2 regions of the Bradyrhizobium sp. SZCCHNR1015 genome follow, and region 1 is predicted to be linked to the other one. Evidence: riboswitches for the same ligand, from Rfam matches in the RefSeq annotation. Region 1 holds a riboswitch; the other holds the start of a gene.
What was found. Region 1 has a riboswitch for S-adenosylmethionine ahead of QX128_RS07450 (homoserine O-acetyltransferase). Riboswitches for the same ligand answer to the same signal wherever they lie in the genome.
Positions count from the first base shown of each region.

Region 1 (10,524 bases):
CGGCGTCGTTCTCCGTGAACTGGCGCGTCGGCGAGGCCAGCGTCCGCGGCCTCCCGGGGCCGCCGCAGCGCGCCGACCTCGTGTTCGAACAACCGACCATCGACCGCATCGAGGGCAACACCGCCGTGCCCGCAGCGCGCGCCGATCATGCCGAATTGCACGGCCGTCTCGCCGAGGGCACGCCGTCGGATCATCCGGTGCTGGAGACTGCGCTGCAGATCGAAAACGGCAGCATCCAGGGCGGTCATCCGCTGCTGGCCGAACCGTTCAATGCCGACATCCAGGCCCGCGTCACCGGTCTGAAGGACTTCCGGCCCAAACCCTGGCCGGAGCGGTTTCGCGAGATCCAGGCCGCCGGCGGTCATGTCGAGATCGTCCAATCGCGCATCCAGCAGGGCGAGTTGCTCGCCGTTGCCTCGGGCACGCTCAGCCTGACCGCCAACGGCAACATCGATGGCGAGGTGCAGATGACGGTCGCCGGGATCGAAAAGGTCATCCCGGCGCTCGGCCTCGACAAGATGCTCGAGAACGGCGTGCCGCAGGGAACGCTCGACCGCGTGGCGCCCGGTGTGAAGTCGCAGGACGTCAACAACCTGCTCGGTGCGCTCGACCGCGCCATTCCCGGCCTCGGCAAGGTCGTCAAGCAGAACGCCAATGTCGGCGTCGCACTTGGCATCAATGCGCTCGGCAAGGAGGCCACCCTCGAAGGCCGCAAGGCGCGGACCTTCCCGCTGCGGTTCTCCGACGGCGTCGTCGTGCTCGGTCCGTTCAAGGTCGCCCGTGTCCCGCCGCTGTTCTGACCTCAGCTCTTCTTCAACTGCGGCAGCGGCCGGCCGAAATCCGGCGCCGCCGAATCCTGGCCGATATCGACGATGCCGCGGCGGATCGCGCGCGTGCGGGTGAAGTGATCGAACAGCGCCTCGCCGTCGCCGCGCCGGATCGCCCGCGTCAGCTTCGACAGGTCCTCGGTGAAGGTGCCGAGCATGTCGAGCACGGCATCCTTGTTGCTCAGGAAGATGTCGCGCCACATCGTCGGATCGGAGGCGGCGATGCGGGTGAAGTCGCGGAAGCCGCCGGCGGAGAATTTGATCACCTCGGACTCGGTCACCTGCGCCAGCTCGTCGGCGGTGCCGACGATGGTGTAGGCGATCAGATGCGGTAGGTGGCTGGTGATCGCGAGCACGCGGTCGTGATGGTCCGGCGTCATGATCTCGACCTTGGCGCCGAGCGCCGTCCAGAATGCACGCAGACGATCGATCGCGCCGGCATCGACGCCGTCGGGCGGCGTCAGGATGCACCAGCGGTTGATGAACAGCTCGGCGAAGCCGGAATCGGGCCCGGAATTCTCGGTGCCGGCCACGGGATGGGCCGGCACGAAGTGGACGTTCGCCGGAAGATGCGGCGCCATGTCGCGCACGATCGCGCCTTTCACCGAGCCAACGTCGGAGACGACGGCGCCCGGCTTCAGATGCGGCGCGATCTCGGCCGCAACCGGACCGCAGGCGCCGACGGGAATGCAGAGGATGACGAGATCGGCGTCCTTGACCGCCTCTTCATTGCTCGCGACGACGCGGTCGACGACGCCGAGCTCGGCGACACGCGCGCGCGTCTTCTCCGAGCGCGCCGTGGTGACGATCTCGCCGGCCACGCCCTGCAGCCGCGCCGCGCGCGCGATCGAGCCGCCGATCAGGCCGAAGCCGATCAGCGCGACGCGTTCGAATCGCCCCGCGACGCTCATGTCGCCCTCATGAATTCGCTGAGAGCCTCCACGACCAGACGATTGGCCTCCTCGGTGCCGATCGTCATGCGCAACGCGTTCGGCAGCTTGTAGTTGGCGAGCGCGCGCAGCACGAGGCCGCGCCGGGTCAGGAATTCGTCGGCCTCGACCGCGGTCTTGCCCTTGTCGGTCGGGAAGTGGATCAGGATGAAATTGGTGACACTCGGCGTCACCTTCAGCCCAAGCTTGCCGATCTCCTCGGTCAGCCAGTTGCGCCACGTTTCCGTGTGCGTCTTCGACATCTGCTGATGCGCGGTGTCCTCGATCGCGGCGACCGCCGCGAGCATCGCCGGTGAGGAAACGTTGAACGGCCCGCGGATGCGGTTGATCGCATCGACGATATGCGCCGGGCCGAACATCCAGCCGACGCGGAGCGCCGCGAGCCCGTGGATCTTCGAGAACGTATGGGTGACCACGGTGTTCTCCGTCGTGGCGACCAGCTCGAGCCCGAACTCGTAGTCATTGCGCGAGACATAGTCTGCATAGGCGGCGTCGAGCACCAGCACGACATGGGAGGGCAGACCGGCGCGCAGCCGCTTGACCTCGTCGAACGGGATGTAGGTGCCGGTCGGGTTGTTCGGGTTGGCGAGCCAGACCAGCTTGGTGCGCGGCGTCACCGCGGCAAGGATGGCGTCGACGTCGGTGCGATATTCCGTCTCCGCGGCAACCACGTTCCTGGCGCCGCAGGCCATGGTCGCGATCGGATAGACCAGGAAGCCGTGGGCGGTGGAGATCGCCTCGTCGCCTTGGCCGAGAAAGGTGTGTGCCAGCAGATTGAGGATCTCGTCGGAGCCGGCGCCGCAGACGATGCGGTCGGGATCGAGGCCGTAGGCGCGGCCGATCGCCTGGCGCAGCACCCGTGAAGTCCCTTCCGGATAATCTTCCAGGTGAGTGGCCGCACTCTTGAATGCCTCGATCGCCCTCGGCGAGGGGCCGAACGGGGTCTCATTGGCCGACAGTTTGAAAACCTTGCGGCCCGGCTCCGGCTGGGGACTCTTGCCCGGTGTATAGGGCGCGATATCGAGGATGCCGGGGTTCGGCACGGGGCGGTTCATCGTCAACTCCGGAAAATCATCACTGGCGCGGGGCGTCTCAGCTCGGAACCGTATAGCGTTTCGCATGGCCGCCGACGAGGGCGGCGGAGCGTACCGAGGCGCCCGCCGCGATCAGGGCAGCCCTGATCTTGTCGAGGTTCGACGGCGACTCGATCGATACCAGCAGTGCGGCGCCGTCGAAGGCGGTATCGGGCACCGCGATGACGTCGGCGAGCGGCGACAGCGCCCGCGACACCTGCGCATTCCAGCCGGAGACGCGGATGCTCCAGGTCTCGACCTCGAGCACCAGCGCATCGTCGGCGACGCGCGACACCGCGAACACCGGCAGCGCGGCGGGATGGTCGGCGCGCTCGATGAACGGCATCCGCGCGATGATCTTTGGCGCGCCCACGGGCTCGAGCGTGATCCACCACGGCGTATGGCCGGAGGTCGTCGACACCAGCGCGAGATCGCCCTTCGAGCGCGCCACAGCCTCGACCGCGGCTTGCGCGCTGAAATGCGGCACGTAGGGCACCACGAATCCGAAATGGAACCTGGCGGAATCGCGCATCGCGGATTCGCCGACCGACACGTCGGCATGAACCGAGAACGGCGCCTGCACATAGGTGAAGGTCGAGACGATCACGCGCCAGATCCCCTCGACGGTGTCGAGCGGCAGGATGCCGCGATGGCGCTGCACCAGGCGGCGCATCATGTCGGCCTCGCGCGCGGGCCTGAACGCCGAGCCGACCTCCTGGGTCTTCTTGACCTTGATCAGCCGGTCGATGATGTCGGCCCTGTTCATCAGCAACTGATGGACCTGCTCATCGATGGCATCGATCTCCTTGCGCAGATCGGCGAGCGAGGGCGGGGCGGGCGGCGGGTTCGACATGGTCCGTGTCACTCTTCGCGAGGCCACGGGAAAACCTGCGGCCAAAGGAACGGATGCCGTTCTCTCCGATGCCGCGGACCTGCGCAACAGCAAGTTTACCTTGCGCCATCCAGGCTTGGCTGACCTGCGGCAGAGCGCCCGACCAACGGTCAACCCCAGCTTGCCTTGACGAATAGCGCCCGCGGGACTAGTTTCTGCCCGTTCCGTGGTCATTTGAGCCGGCCGGCTTGCAGCCACGTTAAAAAACTCGCTAAACAGGCCGGGGACGTTATCGATCCCGGCCGAACCCCAGTTCAGGCCGGGTTTTTCATGGCCTGATGTGTCACGTGGTTCGGGAGCCCTGGCCGGATGGCTGGGGTGAGAGACATGACAGGTCTGACGCCGAAGTCCAAATCTGCGACGTCCAAATCCGCGACGCCTACATCCGCGTTGCGCACGGTCGCGCCCGACGAGCGCTCGCACGAGGTCGATCATCCGAGCTCGCCGGTGGCGCAGTTCGGCGCCGACAAGCCGCTCAGGCTCGATTGCGGCGTCGACCTGTCGCCGTTCCAGATCGCCTACCAGACCTACGGCGAGCTCAATGCCGACCGGTCGAACGCGGTGCTGGTCTGCCACGCGCTGACCGGCGACCAGCACGTCGCCAACCGCCATCCCGTCACCGGCAAGCCCGGCTGGTGGGAGACGCTGGTCGGTCCCGGCCGCCCGCTCGATCCCAGTCGCTATTTCATCATCTGCTCCAACGTGATCGGCGGCTGCATGGGCTCGACCGGGCCGGCCTCGCTGAACCCCGCCACCGGCAAGGTGTGGGGGCTCGATTTCCCGATCATCACCATCCCCGACATGGTGCGGGCGCAGGCGATGCTGATCGATCATCTCGGCATCGACACGCTGTTCGCCGTGGTCGGCGGCTCGATGGGCGGCATGCAGGCGCTGCAATGGACGGTGGCCTATCCGCAGCGCGTGTTCGCCAATCTCGCGATCGCCTGCGCGACGCGCCACTCGGCGCAGAACATCGCCTTCCACGAGCTTGGCCGCCAGGCCGTGATGGCCGATCCCGACTGGGATCACGGCCGTTACGCCGACAAGGGCACGCATCCGCATCGCGGCCTGGCTGTGGCGCGCATGGCTGCGCACATCACCTACCTCTCCGACGCCGCCTTGCATCGCAAGTTCGGCCGCCGCATGCAGGACCGCGAGCTGCCGACGTTCTCCTTCGACGCCGATTTCCAGGTCGAGAGCTACCTGCGCTACCAGGGATCGTCCTTCGTCGAGCGCTTCGACGCCAACTCCTATCTCTATCTGACGCGGGCGATGGATTATTTCGACATCGCCGGCGACCATGACGGCGTGCTGGCGGCGGCGTTTCGCGGCATCAAGACCCGTTTTTGCGTGGTGTCGTTCACCAGCGACTGGCTGTTTCCGACTGCGGAGTCGCGCGCGCTGGTGCATGCGCTCAACGCCTCCAGCGCGCGGGTGTCGTTCGCCGAGATCGAGACCGACCGGGGCCACGACGCGTTCCTGCTCGATGTCCCCGAGTTCTTCGAGATCGCCAGCGCGTTTCTCGATTCCGCCGGCAAGGCGCGCGGGCTTGCCCATGCGAAGGGAGACTGAGCCATGAGCATGCAGGGTGTGCTGCCGCTGAACGGCTTCACTGGCGGCGAGGTGCTGGCCTATCGGCCTGATCATCTGCTGGTCGCCGGCATGGTCGAGCGCGGCTCCAAGGTGCTCGACATCGGCTGCGGCGATGGCGATCTGCTGCAACTGCTGGAAAGCCGCGGCATCGACGGCCGCGGCATCGAGCTGTCCCGCGAGGGCGTCAACCATTGCGTCGCCAAGGGGCTCGCGGTGGTGCAGGGCGACGCCGATACGGATCTCGTCGATTATCCGGACGACGCGTTCGACTACGTGATCCTGTCGCAGACCCTGCAGGCGACGCGGCAGCCCAAGGTCGTGCTGGAGAACCTGCTGCGCATCGGCCGTCGCGCCATCGTCACCTTCCCGAATTTCGGCTTCTGGCGGCTGCGGCTGCAACTGCTGGTCGGCGGCCACATGCCACGCACCGACAATCTGCCCTTCACCTGGTACGACACGCCGAACATTCATTTCTGCACCATCAAGGACTTCGTGCAGCTCTGCGACGAGATCGGCGTCAAGATGGAGCGCGCCGTCGCCCTCGATAGTTACGGCCGTCCCCTGCGCGTCGCCATGCCTTGGTGGTTCTGGAACATGTTCGGCGAGCAGGGGGTGTTTCTGCTGAGCAGGGGTGAGCGGCGGTAGGGAACCGAGTGCAGCCCCGGGGTGCTGCCGAAGTTTGGTCCTCGCTCTCTCCCCACGTCATGGCCGGGCTTGTCCCGGCCATTCACGTCTTGCAGTATGACGACATGGCGAGCGGCTACGTGTATTTCATGACCAATCGTCCGAATGGCACGCTGTACGTCGGTGTGACCAGTGATCTCGTGCGCCGGGTGTATCAGCACCGATCTGGCCTCGTCGACGGCGTCACTAAGCGATATGGTTTGAAGCGGCTCGTTTACTTCGAAGTCTTCGACGACATTCAGAGCGCGATCCAGCGCGAGCACAACATCAAGCATTGGTCACGTGCCTGGAAGGTCGGGCTGATCATTGCAACTAATCCAGATTGGGACGATCTCTTCGATACGATCACAATGTAAATCGTATTTGCGGAGCGACGTGGATGGCCGGGACAAGCCCGGCCATGACGAGCTTGGGGTTGGCGGTTTCCACTTTTCAAAGAGCGGTTAGTCTGAGACATGCTGCCTTATCCTCGCGGCGCATCCGCGCCCGAGCTTTGCGTCACGCGTCGCCTCCGGATAACGCAGAGGCGCAGGGAAGGCCGGATGCTGGCCGCACCCATGGCCCGCCTGCGAAAAAAATGCAGGCGGCAGGAACCACAGGTTCAGCCGAGATCACCCGGCCCTCCCTGCGCGATGGTCTGACGGCTGCTTCGCGTTCTCCCTGGTGCGCCGGGCTTTCTGGCCACCATCGTCCGCGTGATGCAGAGCACCACAACGAACTTGACATCAGCGTCGGGATGCCAGGACCGCGCGACTTGACCGTGCGCATCGGAATTGTTCGTCCGCGCGGGCAATCCCACGCGCAATCCGACACGCCCATCGCATCCCACACTCAGCGTTCGTGACGACCGCGATACGCCCCTCTTGCTGTGAGGCGGGACGCGCGGAAATCTGCGCCTGATTTGCCCGACGGCGCAAGGACTTTCGTGCGACGAACTAACATGACGGGTAATTCGTGCATGAGCGTCATGCGCGATCTGCCCGTCGTGCGGACATCACGTGCATTCTCCCTGTCACCAACATCACGCGGCGTTGGCAGGTCGATCCCGGACTCTCCGAACCGATGCGCCGCGATTAATCATCGCTGATGGACGCGGCTCAAGGCTCGCCGAGACCGCGAGCCAAGCACAAACATTGATTTGGCCGCGGTTCGATGCCACCTTTCGCGATCTCCGACACTTCTTCTCTTCAGGAACGTGAGGCGATCTGGGATGCGCGTCCTGCTGTCGGAAGGATCAGGCCTCACGTCGCGTCAGGTCGCCGGGCGCCTCGGCGCGCTCGGACATGAGGTCGAGATCCTGTCCTCGACGCGGATCTGCCTGTCGCGCTTCACCCGGCATGTGCGGGCTGTTCACGCCGTGCCGCGGTTCGGACGCGATCCGTTCGGATGGCTCGCCGCGGCAGAACGCATTGCAGCCGAGCGAAAGGTCGATCTGCTGTTTCCCACGCAGGAACAGGTGACGGTGCTCTCGGCAAGATTGCCGCAGCTCCGGGTCGCGACGATCGTGCCGCCGTTCAAAAGTCTCGCGCGGGTTCAGGACAAGATATCGGCCTTTCATACGCTCGAAGCCGCAAGCGTGCCACAGCCGCCTACGACGATGGTCTCGCGGATCGAGGATCTCCGTGACGTCGCAGCCTATCCCGTTTTTCTGAAGCGCCCCGTCAGCACGGCAAGCTCGGGCGTCCGCAGGGCGCGAAACGCCGCCGAGCTCAATGCAGCCGCGCGCGAGCTTGGACTTGGTGACGGCTCGGCGTTGATTGCCCAGGCTCAGGTGGCAGGGCCGCTCGCAATGGTGCAGGCCGTTGCCAACCGCGGCCGGCTGGTTGCGCATCATGCCTGCCTTCGCGTGCGCGAGGGCGTCGGTGGCGGAGCGTCGCTGAAGCAGAGCATCGTGCTGCCCGGTCTGGCGGTCATGCTGTCGCGGCTGGTCGCGTTGCTGGATTGGCACGGTGGGCTGTCGATGGATGTGATCATCGCCGATGGCGGACCGGTCATCATTGATGTCAATCCCCGGCTGGTCGAACCTGCCAACGCCTTCGCTGCGGGTGTGGATCTCGTTGCGGCGATGATCGATGCGGCCATTGGTGCTGCGACTGGGGAATGTCCGGCCGGGGCCGCCGGCGTGCGGACCCGTCAGACGCTGCTGGCGATCCTTGGCGCCGCCGAGCAGACGGGGGCGCGGATCGCGGTGTTGCGCGAAGCGATCGATGCGATTGCGGCACGCGGCGACTACGCCGGATCAACCGAGGAACTGACGCCAGTCGCGGGCGATCCGCTTGCGCTCGTTCCCGTCATCGCTGCGCTCGGCGCGTCGCTGATCCGCCCGTCGCTATGGCGCAAATTCCATAGCGGCGCCGTTGGTCCCTACGCAGTCACGCCGGAGGCGTGGGCAGAGATTCTGGCTGCGGCGGCTTGATAGCGCAGACCGCCGCGGTGATCCGGCGAGGATTGCGCGCCTTCAATCCCTCTGGACTTAACTCATTCACACGGTGGTCGCATATCTAATGACAACTAACATGACGGGCAGTTCGTGCATGAAGCTCATGCGCAAACTGCCCGTCGTACAACGTCTGATGCGGCTTGGTCGCTGCTGCCTCGTCGGCAATCTACAGCAAGCCGACCTTGTGCATCATGTCGCGGATCTGCGCCGGACTGGGATCACCGGCGGCCGGGCTCGACCACTCGCCGGTCGTCGTTGCCGGGCCCCTGGCAACCGAGCCGGATCCGTTGGGCTTGCCATTGGGCGCCTGCGGCGCCAGCGTCGGAGACGTCGCGGCGTTCTGCGCTTCGCCGCGCGCCAGTCCCAGCAGACGACGAAGGACGTCGAGCGAGGGATCGGCCGCGGGCGCGGAGGCGACGGCCGCTTCCAGGCCGAGGGCGCGCATCGCGTTCGGCAGCCCGGCTCCCGCACGATTGGGGTCGCCGAACTGCAGCGGCGTCGACGTCTCCTTCAGGATCTGGAACAGCCGCTCCACGCGTCGCGCGTCGCGCGTCGCGAACGGGCCCTTGAAGTCGGGATGATGCGCCAGCACCAGCGCAGCGAGGCCGGTGACATGCGGCGTCGCCATCGAGGTGCCGTCCCACGCCCCGAATCCATCGGCCGGCAGCGAGGACACGATGCCGACGCCGGGCGCGCAGACGTCGATCTCCGGCCCGAAGCAGCTGAACTTCGCCGGAAAATATCCGTCGCTGCTGCGGAAGCCGTCCAGCGCCTGCTGGGCGTGGAAGCTGTCCTCGGGAAACTCGCCCCATTTGCCCATCGCGGCGACCGACAGGCAATGCGGCGTCGAGCCAGGAAACTGGACCGGCCCCGACGAATTTCCCGCAGCGACGATACAGGCGAGGCCCATCTGCTTGGCCCGCAGGATCCGCTCCTCGATGATCTGCGACGGCTCGCCGCCGCCCAGGCTCATATTGGCGACGTCGATGCCGTTCTCCATGCAGTAGTCGAGCGCCGAGACGAGATCGCTGAACCGGCCGCCCGGGAAGATCCGGCAGACATGGATTTCGGCCGCCGGAGCGAAGCCGCGAATGCCGCCGCCGCTGCCGACCGGGCCGCCGGCGATGATCCCGGCGCAATGCGAGCCGTGACCGATGGTATCGATGGTCCAGCTCGCGGGATCATTGCCGACGATGCTCTTACCGATCGTGACGCCGTGCAGATTGCGATGCGTTGGTGCTGCGCCGGAATCGATCACCGCGATCTTCACGCCCGCGCCATTGTAGGCGAGGGGAACACGATCGAGGCCCATCGCGCGCTGGCCCCATCCCAGCAATTGCTGGCCGGGAAAGCCGCGCAGGTAGGCGCCCAGCGTCTTCGCGGCAATGCGATTTACGCTGTCGGGGGTCAGTTGCGGACGGTCGAGCCAGAAGGTCCAGTAATCGACCCGCGGCTTGATCAGGATCGAGCGGATGGTGTCGGGCGTTTCGCCCTGAATCTTGAGCGTGACACGGCCGCTGGCGTCGGTGACGCCCTGAACCGGCCACACGCTGCCGAACACGTAGACTTCCGTCTCGGGCAACGGTCCGCTCTCGCCGACCACTTCGATCGTCGTCGAGAAGCCGTCGGCCATGGGAATGAGAACGCCGGGATTGGGAAGCTGGTGCGGCGCCGGAGTCTGCGGAACGGTCGGATCGAGCATGTAGGTGAGCGGCGCATCGTGCTCGACCGCGAGCCGCGCTCCGGCCTGGGCCTTGAGCAATTCGGCCTTGTCGGGCGTCATGCGGGCCAGCACCATGGGGCCGAGCGGCGCCTGTCCCGGGTCGGCGCTCTGGAATCCGAGCAGCCGCGGCGGCTGAATCGTCTTCACCACGTCGATGTCGGGAGTGTTTGTCAGTTGCTGGACGATGAAGTCGGCGCTGAAGGTCGCAAGCCCCGTCTGCTGGCGCGGGGCCAGGATGTACTGCGCCCGTCGCTGCGAGATCGTTGCGCCGGGTTGCCTCGTCGCTGGCGCCGCCTTGCCGCCGTCGCTGCGACCGGTCCCTTGCGCGGCAGGGGCTGATGC
Region 1 is NZ_JAUEYW010000003.1:200,296-210,819, reverse strand. It holds gene QX128_RS07470 (DUF2125 domain-containing protein) at 1-800, shown strand, start outside; gene QX128_RS07465 (prephenate/arogenate dehydrogenase family protein) at 803-1,738, opposite strand; gene hisC (histidinol-phosphate transaminase) at 1,735-2,832, opposite strand; gene QX128_RS07455 (chorismate mutase) at 2,870-3,703, opposite strand; SAM riboswitch at 3,899-3,978, shown strand; gene QX128_RS07450 (homoserine O-acetyltransferase) at 4,061-5,314, shown strand; gene metW (methionine biosynthesis protein MetW) at 5,318-5,980, shown strand; gene QX128_RS07440 (GIY-YIG nuclease family protein) at 6,085-6,375, shown strand; gene QX128_RS07435 (ATP-grasp domain-containing protein) at 7,230-8,435, shown strand; gene QX128_RS07430 (S8 family serine peptidase) at 8,626-10,524, opposite strand, start outside.

Region 2 (10,524 bases), on a different contig from region 1:
GCGACGTCAGCGGATATTTCCAGGTCGTCGCGTCAGGCCAGATCAAATTGGGCCCGGTCTGGTCGACGAGCAACTCCCACCAGGTCGACCCGCGCGCCGGCGCGTGCAGGGGTTGGAAGACGGAGACATTGAATGCGGTCTCCTCGTTGCCACCGGGACCGCTGAGGCCGGCGATCACGCTTCCGAGCGTGCCCTCCGGCGTGAGATCACTTGTATCGATGATCAGCACGTCTTTGACTGGCTGGCTACCGGCGAGGCCAACCGACCAAACGTTCACGGGGGTGAACTGGAAGGTCTGGCCTGATACGGGCGCGCTGGCGGCCTGGCTCAGCGTGACGATCGACGTCGATTGGTCGACCTCGGTGATGAAGGTCCCTTCGGGAAGGAGACCGGGGTTACCCACGGCGGAGACCGCCTCGCCGCCCGAAAGCTGTCCGATCAGGCCAACCGTGGTGATATCGATCTGATTGAGCTGGCCGCTGTTGATGTTTCCCGAACCGCCCGACGCCGCGACGGTGACCGTGACCGGCCCTGCGCCGAACAAGCCGGTGCCGCTGTTGAGTTTGTTGAGCGCTGTCTGCAGGTCGCCGGAACTGATATTGTAAGCAAGATCACCGGTCTTGGCGCCAGTCGTGCCGTCCTCCAGGACGAACGTTCCGCCGCTGGGCGGAGCGCCCGGCGCGCCCATCCACGTATTGTAGTAGGCCCACATCTGCTGCGCGATGGCCTCATCGGTCCGCGTGAAGCCGAGTGTCCAAGAGGTCGCGGCCGGATCGAGTGTCTGCGAACGCGGATCTCCCAGAGCGACGGTTGCGCCGAAGGTTTGCAGGTCATTCGGTTTTGGCAGCCCGCCCGCGAAGGTGGCGTAGGCCGCCTGGGTCGCCTGGGTGAAGGGGACGAACTCGAAATCGACCTCGTTCCAATTCCAGTTCTGCGCTACGTCGGGCGATTGCGCCGCCGAGGGCGCGTTGGAGTAGAGCCAGAATGCCGAGCAGACGGGACCTGGTGCCGCCTGCATCCTGCAAATGAACAGACCGTAACCGAAGCTGCGGTTGGACTGCATCTGCGCGGAAAGATAGTCGCCGTATCGGGAATAGTTATCGACTCCCGTCGATGAGACAGGCTGCTCTGCCACTGGACGTTCCCCCTTGCCGAAACGAATGTCGGGGCCGATCCGGCCCCTTAACAATCCATGATTGGGCTTGATCTATGATTGTAATGAAAATATATACTCGCGAAACTTGCGCCCTCAGGAATTTCCAGTCAATTGAAATACACCTTAAAGGTGTATTCGATGGCAGTTTTTCGAGGATGAGAGGCGTGATCATGTCCCAGCTGCATCTTGGCAACCGGACGATCTTCAGAACCGCTCCTCCGGCCGGCCGCCGTGTCGTCAGCCGCGCAGGTTGAGGAAGCCAGGGCCGCAACGACGGTCCGGCGCGCGCACGGTCCCTGCCCGTCAGTCGATCGCGACAGCCAAAAGGTCTGCACCTGCCGCGACGCCCATCTTCACGATCTCCCGCGAACGTCGGGTTGGTGTCAGGTTCGAAACCGCGCGGTCCTGATCGATTTGCAGCGAAAGTGCGGAGCGGCAGGGGAGGTCCGCCCTCCACCGGGCGCGCGCAACGCATACCGTCCTGACGCCGCAGCTGCACCTCATCGCGCAGCATAGACCGCGTACTCGTCTTATCCGGCGCTATCGGAAGCGGTGGACAATTCACCTTCGCATTGTCGGCATCCAATGCGGAGCTTGGAGCGGGCGAAGGGAATCGAACCCTCGTATGCAGCTTGGGAAGCTGCCGTTCTACCATTGAACTACGCCCGCGCTCGCCAATGCTTAGCCGACACGATGCGTTTCGCCAAGCGGCTTGTTGCCGCGCGATCTGCGGGCCCAGACGGCGAACGCGAAAGGTCTGCGATGGCCGGATCGCCCGATCGTGATCGGTCGCAACCGCAAGTCTCGGGAACAGATTGGGCGATCTCGCCTTGCCATTGGAGCCGGCGCTCGCGTCGCCGCGCCGTGTGCTGGGAGTTCACATCATGCAGAGCCATGGCCACAAGTCTCCGACCGCCCCCTCGAAAACCCTCGCCTTCATGTCGGGCCCGTCGGCGCTCGACCTCTACACGCTCGGTTGCGGCCTGTTCCTGGCCTTCGCGCCCGCGCTGTTCGGCTTCGCGCGCAGCGCCGGCCGGATCGATGCTGAGCTGGCGGGAGCTGCCGTCGTCGCGCTCTCGTTCGGCGGCCTCGTGGCGTTCGCCGATTGGGAGGAGTGGCTGAAGGTTGCGCTTGGCGTATGGCTGATTGCAGCGCCGTGGCTGCTCGGGTTCGCGCATACATCGGCGATGCATGTCAGCATCACGGTCGGGATCGCCGTGACCTTCCTAAGCCTCCTCGAGCTGTGGCTCGCGCATGATCCTGATTTTGCTGGCGATCGCACCGGAATGGTGAGCCGCTCGTCTGAGCTCTGATCGATCGCGTCTCGCCTGCGACAACAGAGATCGCAACGCAACGCTTGACAACCATCACCCAAATCAGGGCAAACCCGCCCCCGTCACGCCGCGCTGTTAACACTTTGTAAACAAAGTTGATGCGGGCGATCGTGACGATGATATGATGTGCGTGGGGTTGGGGTGGCGTCATGGGGCGTGGGTATACGATCTTTGATACGGCCCTCGGCCGTTGCGGCATTGCATGGAGCGATGCCGGAATCACCGGCGTACAATTGCCGGAAGCGCGGGAAATCGAGACGCGGCGGCGCCTGTTTCGCCAGTTTCCCGACGCACGGGAGCAGCGCCCGTGTTCGAATACTGAACTCGCCATCGAAGGCATCGCGGCCATGCTGCGCGGGCAGGAGGTCGACTTCTCCGACGTTGCGCTCGACCTCGACGGCGTCACGCCCTTCAACCAGCGCGTCTACGATTGCATTCGCGCGATTCCGCGCGGCGAGACGCGCACCGCCGACGCGATCGCAGACGAACTGCACGTGCCCAAGGCGCTGAACTCGATCGCGCAGGCACTGACCAAGAATACGTTCGTCCTGATCGTCCCTTGCCATCGCGTCCGCGACATCGGCAACGGCCTCGACAAGCCGTCGCCCAACAGCGGCATCGTCTCCAAGCGTCGGCTGCTGTCGCTCGAAGGCGCACGGCCTCATGCGGGCCTGACGCTGTTCGACGCGTTTCTCGCCGTCGACCGGCCGCGCGCGTCGTAAGCGGACGCCTCGCGTCGCGCGATATTATCTCGCGCATCGCCCTCCACTTTCCTCCGCAATGCGCTAGATTTGCAGGATGACCGCCACCATCCTGTTCGAAAGCCGTGACGTCACCGTGTCCGAGTTCCGCTGTGCAGCGATGCCGGGCGAGCGTCCCTATGTCGAGCAGTATGCCGGCTACTCGCTGTCCTATGTGCGCAAGGGCAGCTTCGGCTGTCGGCACCGCGGCCGCGTCTTCGAGCTGGTCACCGGCGCGCTGCTGGTCGGGCATCCCGGCGATGAGTTCATGTGTACGCACGACCACGTCTGCGGCGACGAATGCCTGTCGTTCTTCTTCGACGATGCGCTGATCGACGAGATCGGCGGCGACAGGCAGGCCTGGCGGGCCGGCGCGATGCCGCCGCTGCCGGAGCTCATGGTCCTCGCTGAGCTCGCAGAGGCCGTCGCCGCGCGCGAGCAGACCCTGGGCCTCGACGAGATTGGCCATATCATCGCCAGCCGCTTCGTCGCGACCGCCACGGGCCAGCAGGTGCGCGCCGCGACACCAGGCCCTCGCGACCGACGGCGCGCGGTCGCGAGCGCGTTGTGGATCGACGACAATGCGCATGATGACATCGACCTGGCGGCTGCGGCAGGCGAGGCCGGCGTCAGCCCGTTTCATTTCCTCCGGATGTTCGCCGCTACGATCGGCGTGACGCCGCATCAATATCTGATCCGCTCCCGCCTGCGGCACGCCGCGCGGCGCCTCAGCGAGGAGGATACGCCGGTCACCGCCATCGCCTACGATTCGGGCTTTGCCGATCTGTCGAATTTCACCCGCACCTTCTCGCGCGCTGCCGGCGTGTCGCCGGCGAAGTTTCGCAAGGCCTCGCGCGGCGAGCGCAAGATTCTCCAAGACCGTCTGAGCCGCCATTGATTGGATGATCCCGGCGCGTGCGGCAGCCGCATGCGAAGCATGGAGATCATCGATGTACGATCATATCGGCCTCAGGGTCGGCAATCTCGACGCCAGCGTCCGCTTCTACACCGCCGCGCTGGCGCCGCTCGGCCACATCCTCTGCTCCAAGGACGAGGCGTCGGCGGGCATCGGCCCGAAGGGGCAGCCGGCGCTGTGGCTGTATCTCGACAAGGGCGCCAGCAAAGGCACCGCGCATATCGCGTTCCGCGCCCAGGACCACGCGGCGGTCGCCAGATTCCACAGCGAGGGTTTGAAGGCAGGAGGCGGCGACAATGGCGGCGCCGGGCCGCGCACGGACTACAGCCCGACCTATTACGCCGCCTTCCTGATCGATCCCGACGGCAACAACGTCGAAGCCGTATGTCCGTGAGGTCAGCGTCATGGCATCCATCCAGAAGGACATTCCGATCGCGGCCCCGGCCGGTGCAGTGTGGGACGCAGTGCGCGATTTCGGCGCCGTTCATACCAGGGTGGCGCGCGGCTTCGTGACCGGCACCAGGCTCGACGGAGACGTCCGCATTGTCAGCTTCGCCAACGGCAGCGTGGTGCGCGAGCAGCTGGTCGACTGCAACGATCAGCGCCGGCGCCTCGTCTACGCCATCAGGAACGAACGCATCAGCCAGCACAGTGCGTCGTTTCAGATCATCGCGGAAGGCGAGGAGCGCTGCCGGGTGATCTGGACCACCGACGTGCTGCCGCACGAGATCGCGCCCTATATCGAGCAGCAGATGGAGCTCGGCGCGCGCGCGATGCAGGACACGTTGGGCAGGCTGCGCGGATAGCGGCTCAGCCGACACGCGGCGGCGCGTGCGCGTCAGGACCGCGTCCGGCCGCCAGCACGGCCGGGCGCAGCTCCAGCGCCGCGGCCGGCTTCGGCCCCCACCGCGTGAGCATGACGCTCGCGAGCGTCAGCACGCCGAGCAGCACCATCGAGGACGCCGCCAGCATGAAGAAGTCGCCCTCGGTCGCGGCATGGCTCAACAGATAAGAGCCACCTGCGGCGATGAACACGAGCCGCACCGTTTGCGCCAGCACCGGACCGATCACCCTGGCTGCGCCCTGCGAAGAGAAGTACATCGAGATCGCCAGGCCGATGAAGGCATACATCGGCGCGGCGACCTGCAGATAGTGCCGGCCGGCGCCGCGCGCGCTCTCGTCCTGGGTGAAGATGTCGACCCACAATTGTGGGACGATCGCGATCAGCGTCGACAGCGCGCCAACCGACGCGAACGACACCAGCCCCGCCGTCCAGGCGATGCGGCGGGCGCGCGCGATTCGCTGCGCGCCGATCGCCATGCCGACCATCGGCACCGAGGCCATGCCGACGGAGAAGGCGACCGTGGTCATCATAAATTCGAGCCGCGCGCCGATGCCGTAGCCGGCGAGCACCGCGGTGCCGAACGACGCCAGCATATGCGTGAAGATCGCGATCGACAGCACGGATTGCAGCGGCGAGAAGCAGGCGACGGCGCCGACCTTGAGAATGTCGGCGAACATCGCGCCGCTGATCCTGAGGCCGCGCAGCTTCGGCCGGACGCGCGCGCGCCCCGAAAATAGGTACCAGCCCATCACCGAGATGCTGACGCAGAACGCCAGCAGCGCGCCGGCGGCGACGCCGCGCATACCGAGCCCGAGGACCAGGCTGAGCGTGCCGCCCAGCACGATCTGCAGCATCGCCGAGCTCAGGATCATGAACGACGGCAGCTTCATGTTGCCGGTGCCGCGCAGGATGCCGGCCATCGAGTTCATCAGCCAGGGCAGGATCGCGCCGCCGAAGAAGATCTGCAGATAGGCCGTGGCATGGCTCAGCACCGCGCCGCGGCCGCCGAGCAACTCCAGCAAGGCCGGGCCGAACACCAGCATGCCGATCATGAAGGTCGCGCCGAACAGCAGCGCGATCAGCAGCGCATGCGAGGCGAGCGTCGAGGCGCGATCGGTGTCGCCGGCGCCCAGCGCCCGTGCGATCGCCGAGGCCACACCGCCGCCCATCGCGCCGCCGGACATCGTCATGGTCAGGATCACCAGCGGAAACACCAGCGCCATCGCCGCCAGCGCCTCGATGCCGAGCCGGCCGATATAGGAGGTCTCGGCAATGACGACGCAGGTGCCGGCCGTGTTGGCGATGATGTTCGGCCAGGCCAGCGACAGCAGGGTGCGCAGGATGGGTCCGTCGACGAGCATATTCCGCATCGGCTTCTCGGGGGGCGGCAATGCACGCCCCTCGCCGACCGGATTGTCGGCCAGGCCGATCTCGGACATCTCAGCTCCCCGCTCGGCCGCGCAGGTCGCGGCCGTCTTATCGTTCGATTGCTTTCGCTTTCCTAGCACGGCGCTGGCGCGCGCCCTGTGCGGCAGGCGCATTGGGGGTGCGCGGCAGACGCAGCCGGCTAGAAGCGGAAGTGCTTGGAAAGCTTCAGGCCCTGGGCCTGGTAGTTGGAGCCGATGCGGCTGCCATACATCGCGTTGGGACGCGCCAGCATCTTCTCGTAGACCAGGCGGCCGACGATCTGGCCGTGCTCGAGGATGAACGGCACCTCGCGCGAGCGCACCTCGAGCACCGCGCGCGAGCCCTGCCCGCCGGCGCCGGCATAGCCGAAGCCGGGATCGAAGAAGCCGGCATAGTGGACGCGGAATTCGCCGACCAGCGGATCGAACGGCACCATCTCCGCGGCGTAGTCCGGCGGCACCTGCACGGCTTCCTTCGAGGCCAGGATGTAGAACTCGCCGGGATCGAGGATGAGGCTGCCATCGGGCCGTGCCTTGATCGGCTCCCAGAACTCCTCGACCGGATAGCCGGCACGGCGGTCGACGTCGACGACGCCGGTATGGCGCTTGGCGCGGTAGCCGACATAGCCGTTCGCATTGCTGCCTGAGAGGTCGACGGACAGAGCGACACCGCCGGCGAGATCCGCATCATCGCGATCCACCAGCCGCTCGGCCTGGTGCAGCGCGATCAATTCGTCCTCCGACAGGACCGCGTCGCGATAGCGGAAGCGAACTTGGGACAGGCGCGAGCCTTCGCGCAACAGGACCGGAAACGTCTTCGGGCTGATCTCGGCGTAGAGCGGACCGTGATAGCCGGCGCCGATCATGTCGAAGCGTCGCGTGCCGTCGGCAATCACGCGGGTGAACACGTCGAGCCGCCCGGTCGAGCTCTTCGGATTGGCGGCCGCGACGATGTCTTTCGGCAGCGCCAGGCTCTCCAGCAGCGGCACGATGTAGACGCAGTTGGTCTCCAGAACCGCGCCGTCGGCGAGCGCGAACTCGTGCAGCTTCAATTCGTCGATGCGCTCGGCGACGGTGGATCCCGGCCCCGGCAGAAAGCTCGCGCGCACCCTGTAGGCGACGTCGCCGAGCCGCAGGTCCAAGCTCGCCGGCTGGATCTGGCTCTCGACGAAATCATATTCGGGAATGATCAAGCCGGCCTCCGCCATCGCCACGATCATGCGATCGGGGAGGATGCCGTGGGCGTCGGCGGGAAGCGAAAACGGCAAGGCCTGATCCTTTGCAGGCGCCGGAACGGCGGCTTGTGGAGCCAATATAGGGTCTTTTGACCGGTTATCCGATGGCCGGCTTGACGGAAAGGCCGGTTGCGACTATGAGCACCACTTATCCCGTGGTGATTTGAGCCGGCCGGCTTGCAGCCACGTTAAATAAGTCGCTAAACAGGCCGGGGACGAATGTGATCCCGGCCTTGAGGAGTTTTCCCAGGCCGGTTTTTTTGTGCCCATCGCGCCGAGCGCGGTGGTCACGATGGAGGTCACATGTCGAAGTCCCCCGCGAAGGCGCCGGTGTCGTTCGCCCAGTATCGTCCCGAAACCCGGCTGGTGCATTCCGGCACCTTGCGCTCCGAATTCGGCGAGACCGCCGAAGCGCTCTATCTGACGCAAGGTTTCGTCTACGCCACGGCCGAGGAGTGCGAGGCGCGCTTCAAGGGCGAGGATCCCGGCTTCATCTATTCGCGCTTCTCCAATCCGACCACGGCGATGTTCGAGCGCCGCATGATCGAGCTCGAGGGCGCCGAGGCCTGCCGCTCGGCCGCAACCGGCATGGCTGCGGTCACCACGGCGATCCTGGCCCCCCTGCGGGCCGGCGATCACGTCGTCGCGGCCAAGGCGCTGTTCGGCTCGTGCCGCTACGTGGTCGAGGATCTGCTGCCGCGCTACGGTATCGAGTCGACGCTGGTCGATGGGCTCGATCTCGACCAGTGGCAGAAGGCGGTCAGGCCGAATACCAAGAGCTTCTTCCTCGAGAGCCCGACCAATCCGACGCTCGACGTGATGGACATTCCCGCGATCGCCGAGATCGCGCACGCCCATGGCGCGCGGCTGATCGTCGACAACGTGTTCGCCACGCCGATCTGGCAGAGCCCGCTCGCGCTCGGCGCGGACGTCGTCGTCTACTCCGCGACCAAGCACATCGACGGCCAGGGCCGCTGCCTCGGCGGCGTGATCCTGTCGTCGGAAGCCTTCATCGCCGAGCACATCCACAACTTCATGCGCCAGACCGGCCCGTCGATCTCGCCGTTCAACGCCTGGGTCCTGCTCAAGGGCCTGGAGACGCTCGCGGTGCGCGTGCGCGCGCAGACTGAGACCGCCGGCAAGGTCGCCGATTTTCTCGCCGCGCATCCGAAGATCTCGCGGCTGATCTATCCCGGACGCGAGGACCATCCGCAGGCGGCGACGGTCAAGAAGCAGATGCGCGCCGGCTCGACCCTGGTCGGCTTCGAGGTGAAGGGCGGCAAGGCGGCGGCGTTCCGTATGCTCAACGGATTGAGGCTCGCGCGCATCTCCAACAATCTCGGCGACGCCAAGACGCTGGTCACGCATCCCGCAACGACCACGCATCAGCGGCTGACGCCGGACGCGCGCGCCGAGCTCGGCATCAGCGAGGGCTTCATCCGCTTCTCCGCCGGGCTCGAGCATGCCGACGATCTGATCGAGGATCTCGACGCCGCCCTCAGCGCGGCGTAGCGAATGGCGAAGTGAGCGTCGCGAGTAGACCGATCTCATCGCTGCGCGCTACTCGTCATTCCTCATCCGCACATCACCTCCGGATCCCGGGGTTCGCTCGCGCGGCGAGCGCCCCGGGATAACGCCCGCGGCGTCACATCGGCCGATAGGTCGGCACCTCGGCCGGCGCGTTGATGCCGAGCTTGACCTGGCCAACCGAGCGGATGATGTCGTCGCCGAGCAGTTGCGCGAAGCAGGCATAACCCCAATCGCTCATATGCAAGCCGTCCGAGATCACGAACTCGTTCATCGGGATCGCCTGCCGCTCGTGCCAGTCGCGCATCACCTCGAAGCGCGGGAAGATGCCGGCGTGATGCAGCTCGGCGATGCGGCCGAGCAGCTTGTTCATGCGACCCGCGCTCTCCTGCCGCTCGTTCACGCGCGGCGAATATTGCAGATCGACCAGCACGACATCGGAGGCTGCGGCCTGGATCTTGGCGACGCCGTCCTCGACCAGCCTGGCGGTCTCGGCCGGATCGAGATCGCGCAGCACGGCATTGGTGCCGACCTGCCAGATCACGAGATCCGGGTGACGGTCGATCACCGACGTCTCGATCCGCTTCATCATCTCCGGCGCATCCTCGCCGCCGACGCCGGCATTGATGACGCTGATGTCGACCATCGGATATTGCCGGCGCAGCTGCGCGGCGAGCCGATTCGGATAGGTGTAGTCCGGCGCGCTCGCGCCATAGCCCTGCGTCGACGACGAGCCGAAGGCGACGATCACGATCGGCAGGCCGGAGGCGAGCTTGTTGGCGACGTGCGGCAGCGAAATGAAATTCTTCTTCGCGACGCCCTTCGGCGCCAGGCATGGCACGCGGTTGAAGATGTCGGTGGCCGATTTGGCGACCTGCTTGACCTTGTCGATCGCCCGCTCGGTGATGCTGCGCGATTGCGGCGGCGTGGCCGCGACGGCCTGCCCGGCTGCGGCCGGCGGCTGTGCGTCGGTCATGGCCGGCGCGGTCGTCGCCGCAGGCGGCGCGGTCGTGGCCGCCGGGCGCACCGCGGCGATCGGCCCGCGCACCTGATCGTTCGCCTGCGCCAATGTGACGTGTCCGATGCTAGGTCGCAGCTCGCTGATCAGCGGAGTCTTCGGACCGGAGCTCTCCACATCGGACAGCGCGGCGGGTGCAGCCGGCGCTGCGCTCTGCGCCCGTACCGTCTGCGGGCTCAGCGCGAGGGCGATGGCAATGACCGCAACGGCCGAAAGCTTCTCCCATGTCCCGGATACGCGGTGACACTCATTCGACGTCATGAACGACATAATCCTAGTTCTGCTGCGCCGGCCCGATATGCGCCGCGTCGATGATGAACTTCGACAGCGCCCGGCCGATGCAGTCAT
Region 2 is NZ_JAUEYW010000004.1:274,466-284,989, forward strand. It holds gene QX128_RS09690 (hypothetical protein) at 1-1,135, opposite strand, end outside; tRNA gene QX128_RS09695 (tRNA-Gly) at 1,752-1,825, opposite strand; gene QX128_RS09700 (SPW repeat protein) at 2,041-2,469, shown strand; gene QX128_RS09705 (methylated-DNA--[protein]-cysteine S-methyltransferase) at 2,640-3,212, shown strand; gene QX128_RS09710 (AraC family transcriptional regulator) at 3,289-4,128, shown strand; gene QX128_RS09715 (VOC family protein) at 4,181-4,540, shown strand; gene QX128_RS09720 (SRPBCC family protein) at 4,551-4,952, shown strand; gene QX128_RS09725 (MATE family efflux transporter) at 4,957-6,429, opposite strand; gene QX128_RS09730 (2'-deoxycytidine 5'-triphosphate deaminase) at 6,558-7,664, opposite strand; SAM riboswitch at 7,777-7,856, shown strand; gene QX128_RS09735 (O-succinylhomoserine sulfhydrylase) at 7,935-9,143, shown strand; gene QX128_RS09740 (GDSL-type esterase/lipase family protein) at 9,277-10,437, opposite strand; gene QX128_RS09745 (SGNH/GDSL hydrolase family protein) at 10,451-10,524, opposite strand, start outside.
Region 2: it holds a riboswitch for S-adenosylmethionine, as region 1 does, so the genes downstream of both, QX128_RS09735 (O-succinylhomoserine sulfhydrylase) here and QX128_RS07450 (homoserine O-acetyltransferase) in region 1, are expected to answer to the same signal.